Regions from separate parts of the Lysinibacillus sp. FSL K6-0057 genome, predicted to be linked through region 2. Evidence: riboswitches for the same ligand, from Rfam matches in the RefSeq annotation. Region 2 holds a riboswitch; the other holds the start of a gene.

Region 1 (10,024 bases), 570 kb from region 2:
GAATAGTAATCAGTATGACTTCATGGGTGCTTATAGTTTACCAGTGGGTGGTGCTGCTTTAGCTGCATTAAAATTACCTAGTAATGAAGCTAAGCTATTTATCGATCAATATAATACAAGTATGAAGGCATTTTTAACGAATTAATCCCCCTTTAATCTAGCAAGTGGAGAATGGTATGTACCATCCTCTACTTGCATTTTGTTAGTCCCCTACTTTAAACATATATCCCTTGTAAGATTTATGTATGATCATGACGATTCCAATAAGCATAAAGTTGGATAATAACGAACTTCCCCCATAGCTTAAAAAGGGTAGGGTGACGCCTGTGACTGGTAAAAGCCCAATGGTCATGCCAATATTTTGAGTAATTTGGAAGGCTAGTAAGCTTGAAATACCTGCCCCCATTAAAGTCATAAAGGGATCTCGCGCTACTACCGTAATAAGAACAATACGATAGATAACAAAAAATAATAGAGTGATCACAAATGCTCCTCCGACAAAACCTAACTCTTCTGCAATAGTAGAGAATATAAAATCGGTATGTTTTTCTGGTACATAGACATTGTTATGTAGATAGCCCTTGCCCACAAACTCTCCTGATCCGATGGCCATAAAGCCTTGACGTACTTGAAAAGAAGAATCTGTATATTCATAAGGCTGAAGCCATCCATAAATTCTTGAAATCTGATGTCCTGATAGAGCACCTAAAACCTTCTCTGTAAAAAATTCATTAAAACTGACATAGAGCACGACAATCGTACTGATGATAACTAAAGGGACAGCTGTAAAAACGACAAGAAGCTTTCTATGAATACCTGAAAAGAAAATCATCGGTAAAATCATTGCCATATACAACATGACCATACCTGTATCGGGTTGCCTATAAACAAGAAGTGAAGGAGGAAGGACAATGAGCCCAATTTTTATAAGTAGCCAAAAATCTGCTAGATAAGAGGGGCGGACATTTTTCTCTTGATGAGCAATAATGACCTTACTCACAACTATTAAAAAAGCGAACTTTAAAAATTCCGATGGTTGGAGGGAACCTAAAAACGGGATTTGATACCATGATTTTGCTTGATTGATTGTCCGGGCAATGCTCTCTGGTGCAACAATAAGCCCAGCCGTTAAAGCAACGATTAGGAAGTAAAATGGCCATCCGATTCTCTTCAACTGTTCAATATCAAGTAAGGATATCCAAAACATGATGGTTAATCCTATGAGATAAAATAAAAATTGCTTGATAATAAAAGAGCTTGAATATTGTTCGAAATTTACACTACTCGAATGGACAAAAAGGCAACTAATACCACCGAGTAAAAGAAGACTGATTACTAAATTCCAGTCTAACTTCTTGAATTGCGTCAAATGTAACACCCCCATTCTCTATTATCAACGTTGGCAATGTATGGAAGGTTGCAAATGTTTATTCAAAAAGTAGTACGAATAAGAAGCAATAGTATGAATAGATTTGCAAGTTAAATTACCTAAATGGAACTAAAGGATGGGTATAAATTCTTAATATATCGATCAAAATTTACAAAAACATAACACTGGCTTTATATCTCTATACTATCATTATTGGTAAGAGTTGGAGGAGGAGCCAAGGATCATGCATTTTTTCCGTTTCGTTAAGGTGAAGGACAAGTTACTTGTACTCATGATTGTTTGTGTATTATCGAATGTATTGCTAGGTGTATTTAGTGTAGATTATTTAAGGAAAATGTCGTGGCATGCAAGTGAGAGTTACACACAGGGACTTGTCCCAATTGGATGGCTAAATGAGCTAGAAGAATCACAGCGTCGATTAGATTTTATAGTAGATTCGAAGGGTGACGATAAAGAAATGGCAGCCATTTTACAAAACATGGCACAGCCTTTAGAGCATCTAGATAGCCAAGAAATTGATAAAAAGATGAGTCATCAAATTAAGAAGTATAAGTCATTGCTGAAGAAGCAGGAAGAAGCCATTGAGGACTTTAAGCAATTGAACCGTGGTGAGCTAGATCAGTTTTATTTGCAAACTTTTTTACCAATTAGTCAGGAAAGTCATACATTATTAGAGGATACGCAAAATTATTTAGTTCAAAGAGCAAAAGACCAACAGCAGGCTTATCAAAAAGATGTGCAATTTGGCTACTGGTTACTAGGCGGTGTATGCTTAGCGGTTGTCTTGCTTGTAATCCTTATCGGATTTATCGCAACGAAGGCAGTCAATGTGCCAACACGTCAACTAAAGTCATTATTAAAACGTGCAGAACAGGGTGATTTCACTGCCAACGCAAGTTACGTGGCTCATGATGAGCTTGGTGAAGTAGTCCTGTCCTACAATCAAATGGTAACTGAAGTGAAACGCCTACTCCATACTGTTACTGACAGTGCCTATGAAGTAGAAGAAATGACAGGGAAATTGCAGAAATCCTCTGAGCAATCATCAACAACGACATTAAAAATAGCAAAGGATGTACAATCTATTTCCGAGTCAACGACCGCTTCTTCTAATAAATTAGCTTCGAATACGGCTTCCTTAGAGGAAGTTTTAAATGATGTACAGGTTATTTTAGAAAAGATTCAGGTTGTAGAAAGTTTTGCACAAAAAACAGCCAGAGATGCAGAAAGTGGAACAGAAATTGTACAGGCTAATTTAACGCAAATGCAAGCGATTAAGCAGGCGGTTGAAAGATCTAATACAGCAATTTTTAATCTAGTTGAGCGTGCAGCATCGATTGACCAAATGATTGAAGTAATAGAAAGAATAACAGCACAAACTAATTTACTAGCGTTAAACGCATCTATTGAAGCTGCAAGAGCAGGAGAGCATGGGAAAGGTTTTGCAGTAGTGGCTAATGAGGTACGTAAGCTTGCAGAGCAAACCGTTCAATCAACACAAACGATTACATCCATTGTACAGAACATCCATTTAGATTCGAGCTATGCGGTACAAATGATGGAAGGCGTTTTAGTGGCGACTGAAAAAGGTGTTGCTGTCACAGGACAAACGGCATCAAGTTTTGATCAAATCTTAGAAAAAGTACATACTATAAAGCCGTATATTATGGAAGTATCTGCTACGGTTCAAGAGATTGCCAATCATACAAAGACGGTAAGTGAGGATGCGGTTATGTTGACAGCTTTATCCGATACGAATGCCGTGTCTACTAAGCATGTAGCTGCATTAACAGCTGATCAATTAACAGCTCAGCAACAGTTCCATAATTATATTAAAGAATTGCGCAAAGTATCAAAAGTTTTGCAAATAGCTGTCAAACGTTTTTCGATATAATTTAATATTAAAGAATAATATCTAAAAAGAATCTTCTTTGCAAAAAATAGCAAAGAAGATTCTTTTTTTGCATGGTTACAAAACTAGTTTAAGAAAGTGTAAATACTGTGTGTTTTTGAGATGTACAATTGTGTTTTATATATTTTTGTAGCACAATATTTTTTATGTCCTCATATACTGAGAATAAGGGATTGTATGTTCCTTGTAAGGAATATTATTAATATAATTGTTGTATTTTCAAAACGAACACATTATAATGAATTTCATTGAAAGTGTTATTAAATCAATGTTTATCAATATATTTTTGTACTTTCCGAAAGTACAATTGTTCACATGTGGAGGTTTTGGGAAATGAAAAAGATTATTGTTACTGGAGCACTTGGTCAAATTGGTTCTGAGCTTGTAGAAAAACTTCGTGGTATTTATGGAGAGGACAATATACTTGCTACAGACATTAGAAAGCTTGAACATACTAAGGGCCCATTTGAAATATTGGACGTGACAGATGGACAAAGAATGCACGATTTAGCAAAGGACTTCGGTGCAGATACAATGATGCATTTAGCAGCATTATTATCAGCAACAGCAGAAAGAAATCCATTGTTAGCGTGGAATTTAAATATGGGCGGATTAATGAATGCATTGGAAGTTTCACGTGAGCTAAATATGCAATTTTTCACGCCAAGCTCAATTGGTGCGTTTGGTCCGTCTACACCTAAGGAAGATACACCACAGGATACTTTGCAACGACCAACAACCATGTATGGTGTAAATAAAGTAGCGGGTGAGTTATTATGCGATTATTATTTCAATCGTTTTGGTGTTGATACACGTGGAGTACGCTTCCCAGGATTAATTTCTTATGTAACACCTCCAGGTGGTGGTACAACAGATTATGCAGTAGAAATTTTCTATGAAGCCATCGAACAAGGCAAGTATACATCGTATATTCAAGAAGGAACGTTCATGGATATGATGTACATGCCAGATGCTCTACAAGCTATCGTAGATTTAATGGAAGCGGACGGTAGTAAGCTCGTTCATCGCAATGCTTTTAATATTACTGCTATGAGCTTTGAACCTTCGCAAATCGCGGCTGAAATCAAGAAACACTTACCAAATTTCACAATGAGCTATCAGGTAGATCCAGTTCGTCAAGCCATTGCAGATAGCTGGCCAAACTCTTTAAATATTGAAGCGGCTCAAAAAGAGTGGGGCTTCAAAGCAGAGTATGATTTAGCTAAAATGACGGTAGATATGTTAGAGAAATTGAAAATTAAACTGCATAAAAAAGCAATTTCATAATAGATAAGCAAAGGGTGAAGAACTAGACTTCATCCGTTTTTTTATATGTATATAAAAGAAAATTATTGGAATATATAGATTAAATTATGGAATTAAAATATAATAATATTCGGAATATTAATAGTATTCAGTTAAATTGATGCTGTGACGATTTCACAAGGGGAAAATTCACAAATGAAGGGATGATGGGTTTTATGATGCAAGCACCATTAGTTTTAACTAGTTTTTTCAAACGAGCAGAGAGCTATTTTGCAAGAAAATCAATTATTTCACGGACAAGCCCACACAAAATACACCGTTTAACATATGGACAGTGGGCAAAAAGAACGCGTCGTTTAGCAGATGCTCTTACGAGGCTTGGGATGACAAGAGGAACGAGAGTTGGCTCCTTTGCGTGGAACCAGCATCGACATTTAGAAGCCTACTTTGCTGTACCTTGCTCAGGGGCAATCTTACACATGGTAAATATTCGTTTATCAGAAGAGCATTTGATCTATATTATTAATCATGCAGAAGATGAGATTTTGATGGTCGATGTAGATTTATTACCGATTATTGAAAATATTGCGCCAAAACTAAAGACAGTGAAACACTATATTGTTATGACGGATGATACAGCTTTGCCAAAGACCACATTACAAAATGTTTTATCTTATGAGGAGTTATTAGCTACTGCTGATGAAGAATTTCAATTTCCAGAGGATATTGATGAAGAAGCACCTGCTGGTATGTGCTATACAAGTGCCACGACAGGGAATCCAAAAGGAGTTGTCTATTCACATCGGGGGTTAGTATTACACAGCCACATGCTGAGTATGTCTGATTCTATGGGGATTGCAGAAAGAGATGTCGTGATGCCAATTGTGCCAATGTTTCATGCAAATGCATGGGGGTTACCTTTTGCTAGTGTCAATGTGGGTGCTACACAAGTTCTACCAGGTCCGCAATTTACATCAGCGTTAATAATGGATTTAATCGAACAAGAAAAGGTTACATTAACCGCTGGTGTACCAACTATTTGGATAGGCGCATTACAGGAGCAGGAAAAGAAAGAGCGAGATATTAGTTCTTTAAGAGCGATATGTTGTGGTGGCTCGGCTTCACCAACCCGACTCATTCGGACATTTGAGGAAAAATACGGAATTCCTTATATTGTTGTGTACGGCATGACAGAAACTACACCAATCGTGGCACTTTCCAACTATATGTCATGGATGGATGATTGGCCGATTGAAAAACGTATTGAAGCTCGAGCGATGCAAGGGATGACGATGGCAGGTATCGAATCTAGTATCATTAATGAGAAGGGTGAAGTACCTTGGGATGGCGAAACAATGGGGGAATTGCGTTTAAGAGGTCCATGGATTTCTAACGAATACTATCGGGATGAACGAACAGCAGATGCCTATCGAGATGGCTGGTTATATACTGGTGATATTGCAGTACGAACAGAGGATGGCTTTATTAAAATTACGGACCGTACGAAGGATCTTATTAAATCAGGTGGCGAATGGATTTCCTCTGTTGATTTGGAAAATGCACTGATGACGCATGATGCAGTTTTAGAAGCGGCTGTCATTGCCATGCCTCATGCTAAATGGCAGGAGCGTCCATTAGCTTGTGTGGTATTGAAAGAGGGGCGATCAGTAACTGAACATGAGCTTCTTGCCTTTTTAGAAAATCAATTTGCCAAATGGTGGGTACCAGATGCAGTCGTATTTTTAGAGGAAATTCCAAAGACATCTGTTGGAAAATTTCTGAAAGCAAAGCTGCGAGATAATGTAGCAGATTTTTATCCTAGATCATTGGTATAGTTAAAAGAGCGATTTCCCTAAACGGAAGTCGCTCTTTTATTGAGTTATTTAGTTAACATGTGGAAAACTTGTTCAACGTCTTTATCACCACGACCAGAGATATTAATAATAATGCTTTCCTCAGGTGATAAAGTTGGTGCTAATTTTAGAGCATGTGCGACTGCATGTGAGCTTTCAAGAGCAGGAATAATACCTTCAACCTTGGAAAGTACTTGGAATGCTTCTAAAACTTCTTCATTGGTCACGGTCACATACTCAGCACGACCAATTGTTTTCAAATGGCTATGCTCAGGTCCAGCACCGGGATAATCTAAACCAGCTGCTATTGAATAGGTTGGGAGCGGATTACCGTCTGCGTCCTGCAGCACTAAGCATTTGAAGCCGTGTAGCTCACCTGGTGTTCCTTCGTTTAAGGTAGCAGCTTGATCCGGCTCTATTCCAATAAGGCGAACATCTTCGTCTGCAATATAGTCAGCAAATGCCCCAATGGCATTACTACCACCGCCGACACAGGCAAGAACCGCTGTTGGAAGCTTTCCTTCTTTCTCTAAAATCTGTTCACGACTTTCGCGGCTAATCACGGATTGAAAATGTTTAACCATTGTAGGGAAGGGATGTGGACCAACTGCTGAACCTAATAAATAGAACGTAGTTTCATAGTTTTCTACTAAGTCAGCAAATGCTTCATCAACTGCATCCTTTAGGCGACCCTGCCCTTTATCAACCGCTACGACTTTCGCGCCAAGAAGCTCCATGCGAAATACGTTCAATGCCTGACGCTTTGTATCCTCCAAGCCCATATAAATCGTGCAATCCATTCCAAACATGGCACAAGCTGTAGCTGTTGCTACACCATGTTGACCTGCACCTGTTTCGGCAATCACGCGGTTTGCTCCCATACGTTTGGCTAGTAAGATCTGTCCTAGTACATTATTGATTTTATGTGAGCCTGTATGGTTAAGGTCTTCACGTTTTAAATAAATTTTTGCACCACCCAATTGCTTTGTTAAATTTTCTGCAAAATAAAGAGGGGATTTACGACCAACATATTCACGGAAATAGTAATCTAATTCTTGCTTAAAGTCATCATCCTCTTTATACTTTTGAAAATTCTCATCTAGTATATTTAAAACATTTTGAAGCTCCTTTGGAACAAAGCTTCCACCAAATTCACCGAAATATCCCTTTTTCTCTACTATTGTACTCATCTTTACTCGACTCCTCTATGCTAATTTTTCCATAAAAAAAAGCCACTCCAATCCCTCATAAAAAGGACGAGTAACCGTGGTGCCACCTTTATTCGCAATTTTTGCGCGCTTTCCTGCTCCGGTAACGGGGAGCAAATCGGCCTTACATTTGATAAGGCTGCTCTGAAGTCCATTCACAAGTCTGTACTACTGGTTCACACCACCCACCAGCTCTCTTGAAGTAACAATGCTTGCTACTACTCTTCTTCCTTGCATTTATTAGAAAGAATTGTAGAATATTTTCAGAATAGTGTCAAGAAAAAAGACGAATCTAAAAAGACCCGTCAGTTAAATCAAATTATTAAAGTGAAGGCGTTTGTTTAATACATACATAATCGGCGCACCAACAGCTAATACAACAAATTCACCCGCCGCTACTGTTAGCCAAGTCCAAAAGAATGGCAGCTCTAAGGCTAAGTTCAGCTCAAAGGCAATGATAAACATGGTGCATGTAAATAGCAATGTATTAATAATTAAACGTGCCCATATATTTTTGACAAATTTACAGATTAAAATAAACAGGCCAAGTGTAATCATTGAATGACCTACACCAAACACTAAATCGTAAATGCCAAGTGGTGAAAAGAGATTAGAGATCAATACACCAATAATAATCCCTACGGCAAAGCGTGGATTAAATGCTACTAAATGGTTAAACATCTCGGATACTCGGAACTGTACCTCCGTAAAACCAAATGGTGCAACAAGCATGGTCACAGCTATATAGAGAGCCGCAATGATACCACTTGCTGCTAAAAATTTTATTTTCATATTCATTTCTCCTTAGTTTTTTTTCGTGGGATGGTTACGAACCACGGTGCTTTCACACAAGTAAATATTTTATTATACATATCTAGTAGAAGTCAAATGTCAGACTTTGTCTATAATGTCCTATCGTCGCAAAATTGTCATAAATATTTTTTACTATGTTGAAAAAAGAAATAGAATAACTAAAACAGCGTAGTTTAGCGGTTTAAAGCGCCAAATTGAATGAAAAACTAAAATATTTTGTCACTTTTAAAAGTCAGAACATTCATAATGTTGTTGACTGAGCTCGATAATAACGATAATATAGCGATACATTCACACTTTGTTTGGATAAAGTGCGGTAGATATTTGAGAACATAATCGGGGGGATTATTTGTGAAAAGCAATGTGAAGAAGCTATCATTCCTTCTTTTTGGATTAGTGTTACTACTTGCTGCTTGTGGTAGTGGTGGCTCTAGTACAACAGATTCAAAAGGAAATGAAACAAACAATGCAAGTGAGAGCGGAAATGCAGACGATAAAACATATAAAATCGGGATTACTCAAATTGTTGAGCATCCATCGTTAAACGCAGCAACGGAAGGCTTTAAAAAAGCAATTGAAGATGCTGGCTTAAAAGTTGAATACGATCCACAAATTGCGCAAGGAGATAACAGCCTTAACACAACGATTGCTAACAATCTAGTGAGTGCAAACGTAGATTTAATTTTTGCTAACTCTACACCTTCTGCACAAGCAGCTGCAACAGCAACAAGTGATATTCCAATTATTTTCACATCGGTTACAGATGCTGTTGGTGCACAGTTAATCGACTCAATGGAGAAGCCAGGGAAAAATATTACAGGCACAATTGATCTACATCCTGAAACGATTTCTAAAACAGTAGCATTCTTACAAGACCTTGGTGCGAAAAAAGTAGGGATGGTCTACAATGCGGGTGAGCAAAACTCAGTTGCACAAGTTTCAGAAGTGAAAAAGGTTATGGATGAACAAGGTTTAACGGTGGTAGAAGCATCAGCATCCACTTCAGCAGATGTAAAGCAAGCGACAGAATCTCTAATTGGTAAAGTAGATGCTTTCTATATTATTACTGATAACACAGTAGTTTCTGCTTTAGAATCGGTAATTGATGTTGCCAATACGAATAAATTACCATTAGTCGTAGGAGAATTAGATTCTGTGGCACGTGGTGGTTTAGCTGCTTATGGATTTGAATATTTCGATATCGGTTATGAAGCAGGTCAAATGGCTGTGAAAATTTTAAAAGGTGAAGCAACACCTGCTGATACACCAGCACAATATCCTCAAAATCTGAAACTATTAATCAATAAAAAAGTAGCGGATGATTTAGGAATCGAAATGAAAGATTCTTGGGGTGCAGAAATTCTAGAAAAGTAAAACGAAGCGGGGGAGAACTATCCCCGCTTTATCTTCATTTTACAAGCGATATAAATAATTAAGAGATTTAGGAGATGATTCAACGATGTTTTTAGCATTATTTGGCGCAGTGGAGCAAGGAATCATCTATGCAATTATGGCACTTGGTGTATATTTAACATTTCGGGTGTTAGATTTTCCGGATTTAACGGTTGATGGAAGCTTTGTA
Region 2 (10,024 bases):
ATTATTAGATGATGCGGCTCATATTGGAAGAGAGGCATCTTTAGAAGAGTTTTTTGATATTTTTAGAACTTTATCTAGTAGTAGAGTATCTTGTAAAGCAGCAATTTATCCCGGAGTGACTAGGTTTGGCAGTAGATTTGATATTTATAATGATGCAACTGTAATTGAAATTCAGCGTAGAGAAGGAAAACCAGGATTCAATGAGTTTTTTCAAGCTATAATGGAAACGCGTTTTCCAAAATCAAGAAATAAGGATGTTTTTGTTAACGAGTTAGATATAAAAAAGGTTTCAAATTTTCTAGGTATGGCTGTAGTTGGAAATGTGAGGTCTTATGTTAAACTTTGTGGAACGTTATTTGCAAATGGTGTTTATAAAGGTATTGGTTACACCAAAATATCAGAGACTTTATTAGAAGTAAGTAGTGACTATTATTGGCCGATGATTGAGGAAATTAAATTAAAATTAGGAGTTTATGAACCTCTAATTGAGCCTGCACAAGAATTTGCAGATATAATTTACTCACAATGTGGTCAAAAAGAGGTTCCCACATGTATTATACATCGAGATATAATGCTGAAAACAAATAAATTATTGGAAATTCTTGAATATACCGGTTTTTTATCTAAGCGTGAAGCTTCAAGGGGAATGAAATCAGGGGGAAGAGGAGCTAGATATTTTGTTAATTTATGTAATTTATTGGAGAAAGTTCCTGGTTCACGTTTGACAAAAGAATTATTTGAAGAGTGGGAAGGAAACAGGAAAGAGGATATACAATTTTCTAAATCCAGTGTTTTAGGTAAATATGATTTTGATTTAAAAATTGATTCTGATGGTGTAGATGATGTGCTTAGTATTTTAGAGTTGCCGATTGATAAACTGAAAAAATCTAATGTATTTCCTTATGGAATTACAGATAATAAATTAGAATTATTAGAATCAAATGGTTATAAAACCGTTTACGATTTAGCAAATGCTAGTGATGGGGACATTTTAAAAATAGATGGAATTGGTAGTAAAACTTTAGAAAGATTTAAAAGTGTATTAGGTCAAGCGATTTGGATGTAAATTAACCGCTTATAGATCAGTCACGGAGAGCCTTATCATAAGTAACTGCGGAAAATTAAGAAACCAGAACTGTTAACTTAAATAGTTCTGGTTTTAATCGATTTATAATTTATTTTTAGTTGTATTTTCTTTGTTATTTAAGTATTTAAGAAAAATGGAATCTATAAATGTCTCTTCATCAGTGATAGTTATATCTTTTTCTACAGTGCTATCATTGATATCTAAAAAACGATTTTCTAAATCTAAAATAGCATAATCTAATTTTGACATATTTAATCCTCCTTAAAATATTTATTATAAAAAGAATGATTTATTTCTGGAGTAAAATAGTGTTTTCTTTTAATCCATACAAAACCATCCCCCTTAGTAATTAATGCGACATCGATAGGCCCACCTACAGTTTCTAAAGCATCAGATGACTTTCTTTTAAAAGAAGTTATATGTATTAATGTTTCTGCCATTTCACTTAATTCTTCTTTTGGAAGGATTTTTACAATGTTTTTTATTGGTTTTCGGAAATTATTTTCTTGATAATTCCTGCTTAATTCTATGAAGCTATTGTTTTTATTTTGTAATAAATGATTAGTTGTTTCAAGAAGTTCATTAACTTTAATAGGATTATTAAAAGTGGTCTTGATACTTTCTTCTAGAACATTAAGAATATTTTTATCTAACTGTTTAAGCACCCTTAGTTGATATCTTTCTAAGTTTGGGTCTATGCCATTTAGAAATAACTCAACAACTTCACTTTGAGCAAAAGGAAGAATAGTATTGTATTGTTCTTCAGATGAATCTGTAATTGAAGCGTCTGAAATTTTTAATGTTCCTTCAACAATACCATCAATTTTAAAATCAAAAACAAGTGGTAGTACTTCATCTTCACCAAATCCTGCAATAACAATTCCTGTTGAATATGGTGAGAATTCTTTAATTAAATGATTCCAAACATTATTAAGTATTTTAGTGAAAATTTCTTCGGAAAAAATTAGACTTTTGAATATATGATTAACTAAGCCATTAATATGACTTTCTAATTCATTTGAAATTGTATCGGTATCTTCAAAACAATCTAAAATATTTTTTTTATCTAATCGGTCAGTTTCATTATCTAACATTTTCTCTAGTAATTCTTCAGAAAAAATTAAAAGTTGTTTTCCGGATAAATTCTTTTCTTCAGAAGTAGCTTTTAAGCTTCGTATATACTTAGAGTAGAACTGTTCTAGATATGCATTAATTACTTGAAGTAGATGTTTATCAACTTCTCTATTGGTACAAATCTGAGAATAACCATTATCTACAAGAAATTCAATAAAAGCATTTCCATAGTCGATTAGATTAGGGTGTTTAGATTCACCTAAATTTTTCCTGAAAAGTTTTATAATTGTTTCGAAGGGAACCCCTACAAAACTTGCATTATTATATATCATGATTCCTACAGGAGCATATTTAGATAGAGCAAACAATTTATTGGCACTGTTATATATTTTTTTGCCATTTCCAATTGTTACAGCACTATCTGCACCTAATGCCACACCAAGTTTATTTATAACGCAAATCTCTGCTGTCATATTATACCTCCTTTTCTTTATAATAACTTAAGATAGTTTTTAATTATATAGTATATTTTTGGCCTTAGTCACATTAGGGTGAACTGTATCATAAGTAAGTGTGATTTTTAAAAAACAGTCATATTTGCATGAAGCGAATGTGACTGATCTGATTTGATTTGAATCTCTACTAAAGTATCTATTTAAAGGATGTTTTTAAGATTACGAGTGATAATGGTATAATTATAGCTTCAACAAATAACGTGAACTTTGAAATGAGAAAGTTTAAAACATTTATTGATAAAGCATTCAAAGAGACAAATACACGTTACAAAATACTAGAACAACATCAGATGCCTGAGGATTTTGCTGTTCCACATTATTTTATAGACAAAAAGGATGAATGTAATGAAATATAATAAATCAATTATGCTAAAGCTAATCAATGAACATCGAACGTTGCATGATGAATTAAAAAAGCTAAAATCCGAAATGGGTTTAGAGAAAAATTTTGCAGTAAAGGCATTGTATCATTCATATGTTGCAGAGGATGGTCCTTATATGAAAGAATATCAGGACTTAGAGCGATTATAAATCGGGGTGCTACTAACAAATGGTTAGAAGGATAAGTGGAAATCTTTAGTTTAAATGATTCAAGAATTTCGGAAACACTTTTTCTATTTTCATTAAAACCACACTTTATTATGATACAGTTCTCCATGACTAGTCTAAATGCAGTTTTCATATTGCTTGTAAGTCGTATTCCATAGGGTAAGATTTTATAAAAAATCTATTTGACGTGCTGTACTATTTTTTGTACGATATTGAAGAAAAGAATGCCCGGACTAGAACGGGAGAGGTTCATAGCTGATACCCTCTATAAAAAACTATGGAAACATGACAATATGCCATGTCCATATCGGACGTGGCTTTTTTATGTTTTTACTTATGTTTTAATAGACTGATTGGTGATGCCTCTCTTGAAAAGTGTTGGGAAACATTTTTACAAGGAGGTTTTTTTATGTCTGGCAGAAGTCATGAAGAAGGATTAAAGGATTTAACCCTATTAGGTAATCAAGGTACAAAGTATTCCTATGATTATGCACCTGAGGTATTGGAGGCAGTGGATAATCTACATGCCAATCGAGATTATTTCGTTAAGTTTAATTGTCCAGAGTTCACTAGTTTATGCCCGCTGACAAATCAGCCGGATTTTGCCACGATGTACATCTCGTATATCCCGGATAAAAAAATTGTTGAGAGTAAATCACTAAAATTGTATTTATTCAGTTTTAGAAATCACGGCGATTTCCATGAAGATTGCGTCAATATCATTATGAATGATTTAATTGCATTGCTTGATCCACGATATATCGAGATTTGGGGGAAATTTACTCCACGTGGGGGTATCTCGATCGATCCATGGTGTAACTATGGGAAGCCAGGAACGAAATATGAAGAAATCGCCAATTATCGTTTAATGAACCACGATCTTAATCCAGAAAAAATTGATAATCGATAAATGAAGATTTGAATAGTTCAATCAAGAAAGAGGTTTTTAGCTACCCTCTTTAAAAAACTAAGAAGAAAGCAGCACTTTTTCTTAGAGTGCTGTTTTTTTGATATAAGGGAGTTTTATAGATGAAGCAGGAAAAAGCAATTGTTGTATTTAGTGGGGGTCAGGACAGTACAACTTGTTTGTTTTGGGCAAAAGAACGTTTTGAAGAGGTTGAGGCAGTCACTTTTGATTATGGTCAAAGGCATCGTCTTGAAATTGAATGTGCAAAAGAGATAGCGAGTGAACTTGGAATCAGGCATCATATTCTTGATATGTCACTCCTGAACCAGCTTGCTCCGAATGCTTTGACACGACAAGATATTAAAGTAGAAGACGGAGATAATGGTGAGCTGCCATCGACTTTTGTTCCTGGTCGAAATCTTCTCTTTCTTTCATTTGCAGGTGTTTTAGCGAGTCAAGTAGGAGCTAAGCATATCGTGACTGGCGTTTGTGAAACAGATTTTAGCGGATATCCAGATTGCCGAGATGTTTTTATTAAATCCTTAAATGTAACGTTAAATTTATCGATGGATGATTCTTTTGTAATTGATACACCATTGATGTGGCTGAATAAGGCACAGACATGGGAGCTTGCTGATCAGTTCGGGGCATTGGACTTTGTTCGAGAAAGAACGTTGACTTGCTATAACGGTGTCATAGCTGATGGTTGCGGTGAATGCCCAGCATGTAAACTACGAAAAAAAGGACTTGATGAGTATTTGCGTTATAGGAAGGAGTCTTAAGGCATGTCAGATTTTAAAATCGTCGAGAGACTTCAAAAAATTGATGTGGATATTCAAAGAAATCAATTGAACTATCATGCAAAGCGTGTTCTCGTAAGCAAGGAATTTACCTTCGATGCTGCTCATCATTTACATGATTATGAAGGGAAATGTAAAAATCTGCACGGTCATACCTATCGTGTAGTATTAGGGCTGAGTGGCTACACAGATGAACGTGGTTTGCTGATTGATTTTGGCGATATAAAAGAAATATGGAAACAAAAAATAGAGATTCATTTAGATCACCGCTATTTAAATGAAACACTTCCACCTATGAATACGACGGCAGAGAATATAGTTGTGTGGATTTACGAAAAGTTGACAGTGGCCTTGCTTGATGAAGGATATAACGGTGCGCGTGTAGAGTTTATCAAACTTTATGAAACTCCGACAAGCTATGCAGAAGCGAGACGGGAGTGGATGGAAGTTGAGTAAGATACCTGTGATTGAAATCTTTGGACCAACAATTCAAGGTGAGGGAATGGTCGTTGGCCAGAAGACCATGTTTGTGAGAACTGCAGGATGTGATTACTCCTGTTCTTGGTGTGATTCATCGTTTACGTGGGATGGCAGTGGAAAGCATCTTATTGTCCAAATGACAGCGGAAGAGATTTGGGCTGAGTTGAAACGACTGGGGGGCAATGGTTTTTCATTTGTCACGATTTCAGGAGGCAATCCTGCACTCAATCCGAATTTAGCAGAGCTCATTGCCATTTTAAAAGAAAATGACATGAAAATCGGGGTAGAAACACAGGGGAGTAGGTGGCAGAAATGGATGTATGAGATTGATGAACTGACAATTTCACCAAAGCCACCTAGTTCTGGAATGACCACAGACTATTCTGTGCTTTCTTATATCTTCGAAAAACTTAAAGATCGAAACAGCAATCACCATGTATCCCTCAAAATAGTCGTTTTTAATCAAGAGGATTACGATTATGCTAAACAAATTCACCATCGATATCCAATGATTCCTTTTTATCTTCAAGTCGGTAATGATGATCTCACGACAACTGATAATTCACAATTAATTATGCATTTATTGGATAAATATCATGCGCTGATTGATAGAGTAATGAAAGATGAAGAATTAAGAGATGTTAAAGTACTGCCACAGTTACATGCCCTTGTTTGGGGGAATAAAAGAGGTGTATAGTGTGCCATTACGAAAAAGCTTTTAAATTTACTTGAGGAGTAATAGTATGAGCGTATTATTTTATTTATTATCTATTGTTATCGCTAATGTGGTAACGGCAGCATTTGCACCATTGCACTTTGGTATGTTTATTGTTCCAATGGGGACACTTTTAATTGGGGCGACCTTTATTTTTCGTGACCTAGTACAAAATAAATATGGTAGAGCAAAAACGTATGTATTTATTATTACAGCTTTAATTTTATCAGCAGTGGTATCATTCCTACTGGGAGATACACTTTTGATTGTAGTAGCATCAGCGCTATCATTTGTTGTCGCTGAAACGGCTGATACAGAAATCTATACTCGATTAAAATTACCAATGGCTTGGCGTGTGTTCTACAGTGGAATTGTTGGAGGCTTTCTAGATTCTGCAATTTTCGTAGTAATCGGCTTAAGTCCACTTGGCGCCAATATATTGCCATGGGAAGCGGTACCTGCCACTATTTTGGGGCAAATTATTGTGAAGACGATTATTCAAATGGTTGGTGCAATCATTTTAAATAAAGTTGGACCAATGAAAGAAAAACATCTCATTTCAGGATAATTCTTTGAAATAGCCTTCCTTATTATGAAGATTCGTATCACAAGTAATTGTTTTAATAACAGGCCCATTCACTTTATGCGAATGGGTCTGTTTGATTTATATTCTTACTAAAGTGCATCTTTATGCCATTTTCTTTTGTTTATGATCTAAATGATAACTAAAGAAAGTTAGCAGACTTGCACAGACGGCAACTATACCACCGACCCATGTGACATTCATCAAATTTCCTTGATGATACACAATTCCGCCTAATGCAGACCCAAAGGCGATGCCTACGTTACTTGCCACTGGCATAAGAGAAGCAGCGAGTCCTTTAGCATCTGGTTTATAAATTTCGGCCAAATCTATTAAATAAAGCTGAGTAGATGTTGTTAAGAGGATGGCCATTAGTGACATTAATCCGATGTTTGCTAGTCCTAAAATAAAATGATTTGTCGTCCAAAATAAAGTTGTCAGTACAATTGCTTGGACGAGAAAAACAAACCGAAGTCGACCTATGGCATTGTGACTGGCAATTTTACTGGCAAGAATGTTGCTGAAAATCGAAAGAAACCCGTAACCGAATAAGATTAAACTGATAGAATTATTTGGTGCACCCATCCCCTTTAAAATAGGAACAAGGTACGTAAAGACTGCATAGGTTGCACCAAACCCAAGCGCAGGAATGAAAAAGGCAATTAAAATTCGTGGTTGGATTAGTAAAGAAAATTGATCGCGTATCGAGCTTCGTACTTGGCTGAGTCGAGTAGGTAAGACAAAAAAAGATGCCGCAAACGCCAACCCTCCGAGAAGAGTGGTTAACATGAAAGTGGCATTCCAGCCGTACCATTCGGCGATAACAATTCCAATGGGTACGCCAACTACATTTGCCAGTGTGAAACCACCGAAAACGAATGATATAGCAAGGCCGCGTTTGTTAGTCGGCATGGTTTCGCTTGCAACAATCATGGCTAGAGAGATCAATACGCCTGTTACAATCGCTGTCATAACCCGAAGTATAAGGAGCATACTATAGCTCGTTGAAATTACGCACAGAGCATTTAAGGCAATGAAGGAACCTATCAAAAACAGCATCCATTTACGCTTTGGAAAATGGCTTGTTGCTGACATCACGAGTGGTGTGGCTATGGCAAATGTAATAGCGAACGCAGAAACGAGTGTGCCTGCTTTTGCATTTGTCATATGAAGGCTTGAAGAAATATCAGTTAAGATCCCGACAATAACAAATTCGCTTGTCCCAAGAACAAATGTTAATAATGCTAGTGTTAAGATAAGTAACCAATGTCGCTTGGATAACTGTGTATGATGCATAAATACCTCTTTCTTAGATGAATGTAACTGTGTTACTTAGTAGACACAATTTAAACATCATAGCATAAAATGTTTTTATGAGAAATTAGATTGGTTTTCCTTATATGTTGTCAGTATTTGTTTCCAACGATTCCCCTTAAGAAGGATTTTGTAAATATTACTCGAATTTTCTATTGGAAGATTAACTTTAAAATTGTTTGATGTGTATAAATAATAAGGGGAAAAGGGGGATTCACATGATTCAATTCCTTCAGATGGGAGAAAATACAGTTATAAGTTCCCAAAAAGGTAGTGTTACTATTAGCTACGAAATGTCTAATTTGGTCGATATTTCGTTAACTGCATTTCTTTTAACGGATGCAAACAAGGTACAAGGAGATAACGGAATTATATTTTATAATCAACCAACTAGCATATCTGGTGCAGCTACCCTGATACCATCTGAGAATGTAGGGAATATAAAAATACATAAAATGAATTTTGACATGAGTAAAATTCCTGAAGGTATTACTAAAATAGCAATAACACTTACAGAAGATAATAGCCGAGGTTTTTCAAATGTGAAAAATTTAAAGGCAGAGATATGTACTGATAGCACTGTTATCGATTTAGCGCCATCTAAGTTCGCAAATGAGAATGGAATAGTAGTATTAGAATTATATCTAAGGAATAGTCAGACAAAGGTGAGATCTATTTGGCGTGGATTTGATTCTGGGTTAGAGGGGTTATGTAAAAATTACGGTGTTGAAGTTGAACCTGATGAACAAAACAAGCTTTCTGAATCTACAACTATAAAAAAACAAACACCGAGAGAACCTGATAAATCACTAACTGTTCAGGAAAATACAAATAGACAAAACATGTTGTCACCGATAAATCTTGAAAAGGTAAAGGGGAATGTCAGTCTTACCAAAGGTCAAAAGCCAGTTATCATTGATAAAACGCCTGAAATTACTGCTACGGTATCTTGGAAAACTGGTACTGACTACGATATATATGCTTTAGTCTATACAAAGGATGGTCAGCAGATCGATGTAGCTATGTTTGGGGCGAAAAAAACACCTCCACTGAGGAGTTTTGGCAACGGAGTAGTCGAACACATGGGGGATGTTGGGAGAGCTGGTGGATCAACGAAAACTGAAGTAATCAAATTGAGACTAAATAATAATGTTCTGGCAGTTGTTCCTGTCGTTTACTCCGCTCAATCAAATGGCACAGGCTCATTCTACAGGTATAAGGTGTCCATGAGTATAGATAATCATAATGGAACCTCCGTTACTATTTTCGCTAAAAATGCCAATAATAATGATAGAATTTATTCCTGTGTGCCTGGAATACTTCATAATACTCCGGATGGCGTGATTATCAGTCCATTAGAGCTTTATAGTGAACCGAATTCAGAACGTAGACCTCAACTGAAGATGGGGTCCTCTAATATGGTAGAAGTTCTAATGGATAAAGGTCCAATCAATGATTACAAGTAAAAGCAAATACAAGGGAGATTGGCTATAGCCAATCTCCCTTAGTGTTGAAAAACAAAACCATCAATAGAATTTTTGTGAAAGGTGAAAATGGTTTCCGTTACAGGCTACTTGCTTTCCTGTGGGCGAGCGCCGAATCGCTTCCTCCGCTACCGCTCCGTTTAGAGTTTTGCCTGTCTCGCTATCCCACGGGAGTCAAGTAGCCCTCCACTCCAACCTACAAAATGTTAACTTTTTAGAAAAGGTCTTCAAATAAAGTGAAGGTCTTCACTACCCATTTTATGGAGGGTTTTTGACACTCATCACTTCTTCGCAATGAAATTAAGAGTCTATCCTTTCTCTAATCATACAAATAATAGGCTAATTTGATTACTACGGCTAGCTAGTATGAAAGATAAGGAAAAGCCACTTTTGCAGCATGGTTGATTGGAGTGGAGCCAGCGTCACAGAGGAGACCCTGGAGCGAACGGAAGTGAGTGAAGCGGCTCATCGGACGCCCCCTGGAAAGGACGCTGGCCGAACGGAAATCAACCCCTC

What was found. Region 2 has a riboswitch for preQ1 ahead of queF (preQ(1) synthase). Riboswitches for the same ligand answer to the same signal wherever they lie in the genome.
Region 1: another riboswitch for preQ1. It lies ahead of MHB40_RS02480 (QueT transporter family protein); the one in region 2 lies ahead of queF (preQ(1) synthase).

Annotation. Positions count from the first base shown of each region.
Region 1 covers NZ_CP152047.1:520,459-530,482, forward strand. Annotated here, with positions in the region: gene MHB40_RS02450 (BadF/BadG/BcrA/BcrD ATPase family protein) at 1-145, shown strand, start outside; gene MHB40_RS02455 (FtsW/RodA/SpoVE family cell cycle protein) at 203-1,369, opposite strand; gene MHB40_RS02460 (methyl-accepting chemotaxis protein) at 1,614-3,284, shown strand; gene MHB40_RS02465 (L-threonine 3-dehydrogenase) at 3,636-4,589, shown strand; gene MHB40_RS02470 (long-chain fatty acid--CoA ligase) at 4,784-6,403, shown strand; gene trpB (tryptophan synthase subunit beta) at 6,448-7,611, opposite strand; T-box leader at 7,671-7,870, opposite strand; gene MHB40_RS02480 (QueT transporter family protein) at 7,939-8,421, opposite strand; PreQ1 riboswitch class I at 8,428-8,472, opposite strand; gene MHB40_RS02485 (ABC transporter substrate-binding protein) at 8,794-9,816, shown strand; gene MHB40_RS02490 (ABC transporter permease) at 9,902-10,024, shown strand, end outside.
Region 2 covers NZ_CP152047.1:5,008,267-5,018,290, reverse strand. Annotated here, with positions in the region: gene MHB40_RS25120 (hypothetical protein) at 1-1,066, shown strand, start outside; gene MHB40_RS25115 (hypothetical protein) at 1,169-1,336, opposite strand; gene MHB40_RS25110 (hypothetical protein) at 1,339-2,634, opposite strand; partial or broken gene MHB40_RS25105 (hypothetical protein) at 2,835-3,032, shown strand; gene MHB40_RS25100 (hypothetical protein) at 3,022-3,207, shown strand; PreQ1 riboswitch class I at 3,464-3,510, shown strand; gene queF (preQ(1) synthase) at 3,635-4,135, shown strand; gene queC (7-cyano-7-deazaguanine synthase QueC) at 4,255-4,914, shown strand; gene queD (6-carboxytetrahydropterin synthase QueD) at 4,918-5,388, shown strand; gene queE (7-carboxy-7-deazaguanine synthase QueE) at 5,381-6,109, shown strand; gene MHB40_RS25075 (VUT family protein) at 6,156-6,695, shown strand; gene MHB40_RS25070 (MFS transporter) at 6,816-8,006, opposite strand; gene MHB40_RS25065 (TerD family protein) at 8,243-9,490, shown strand.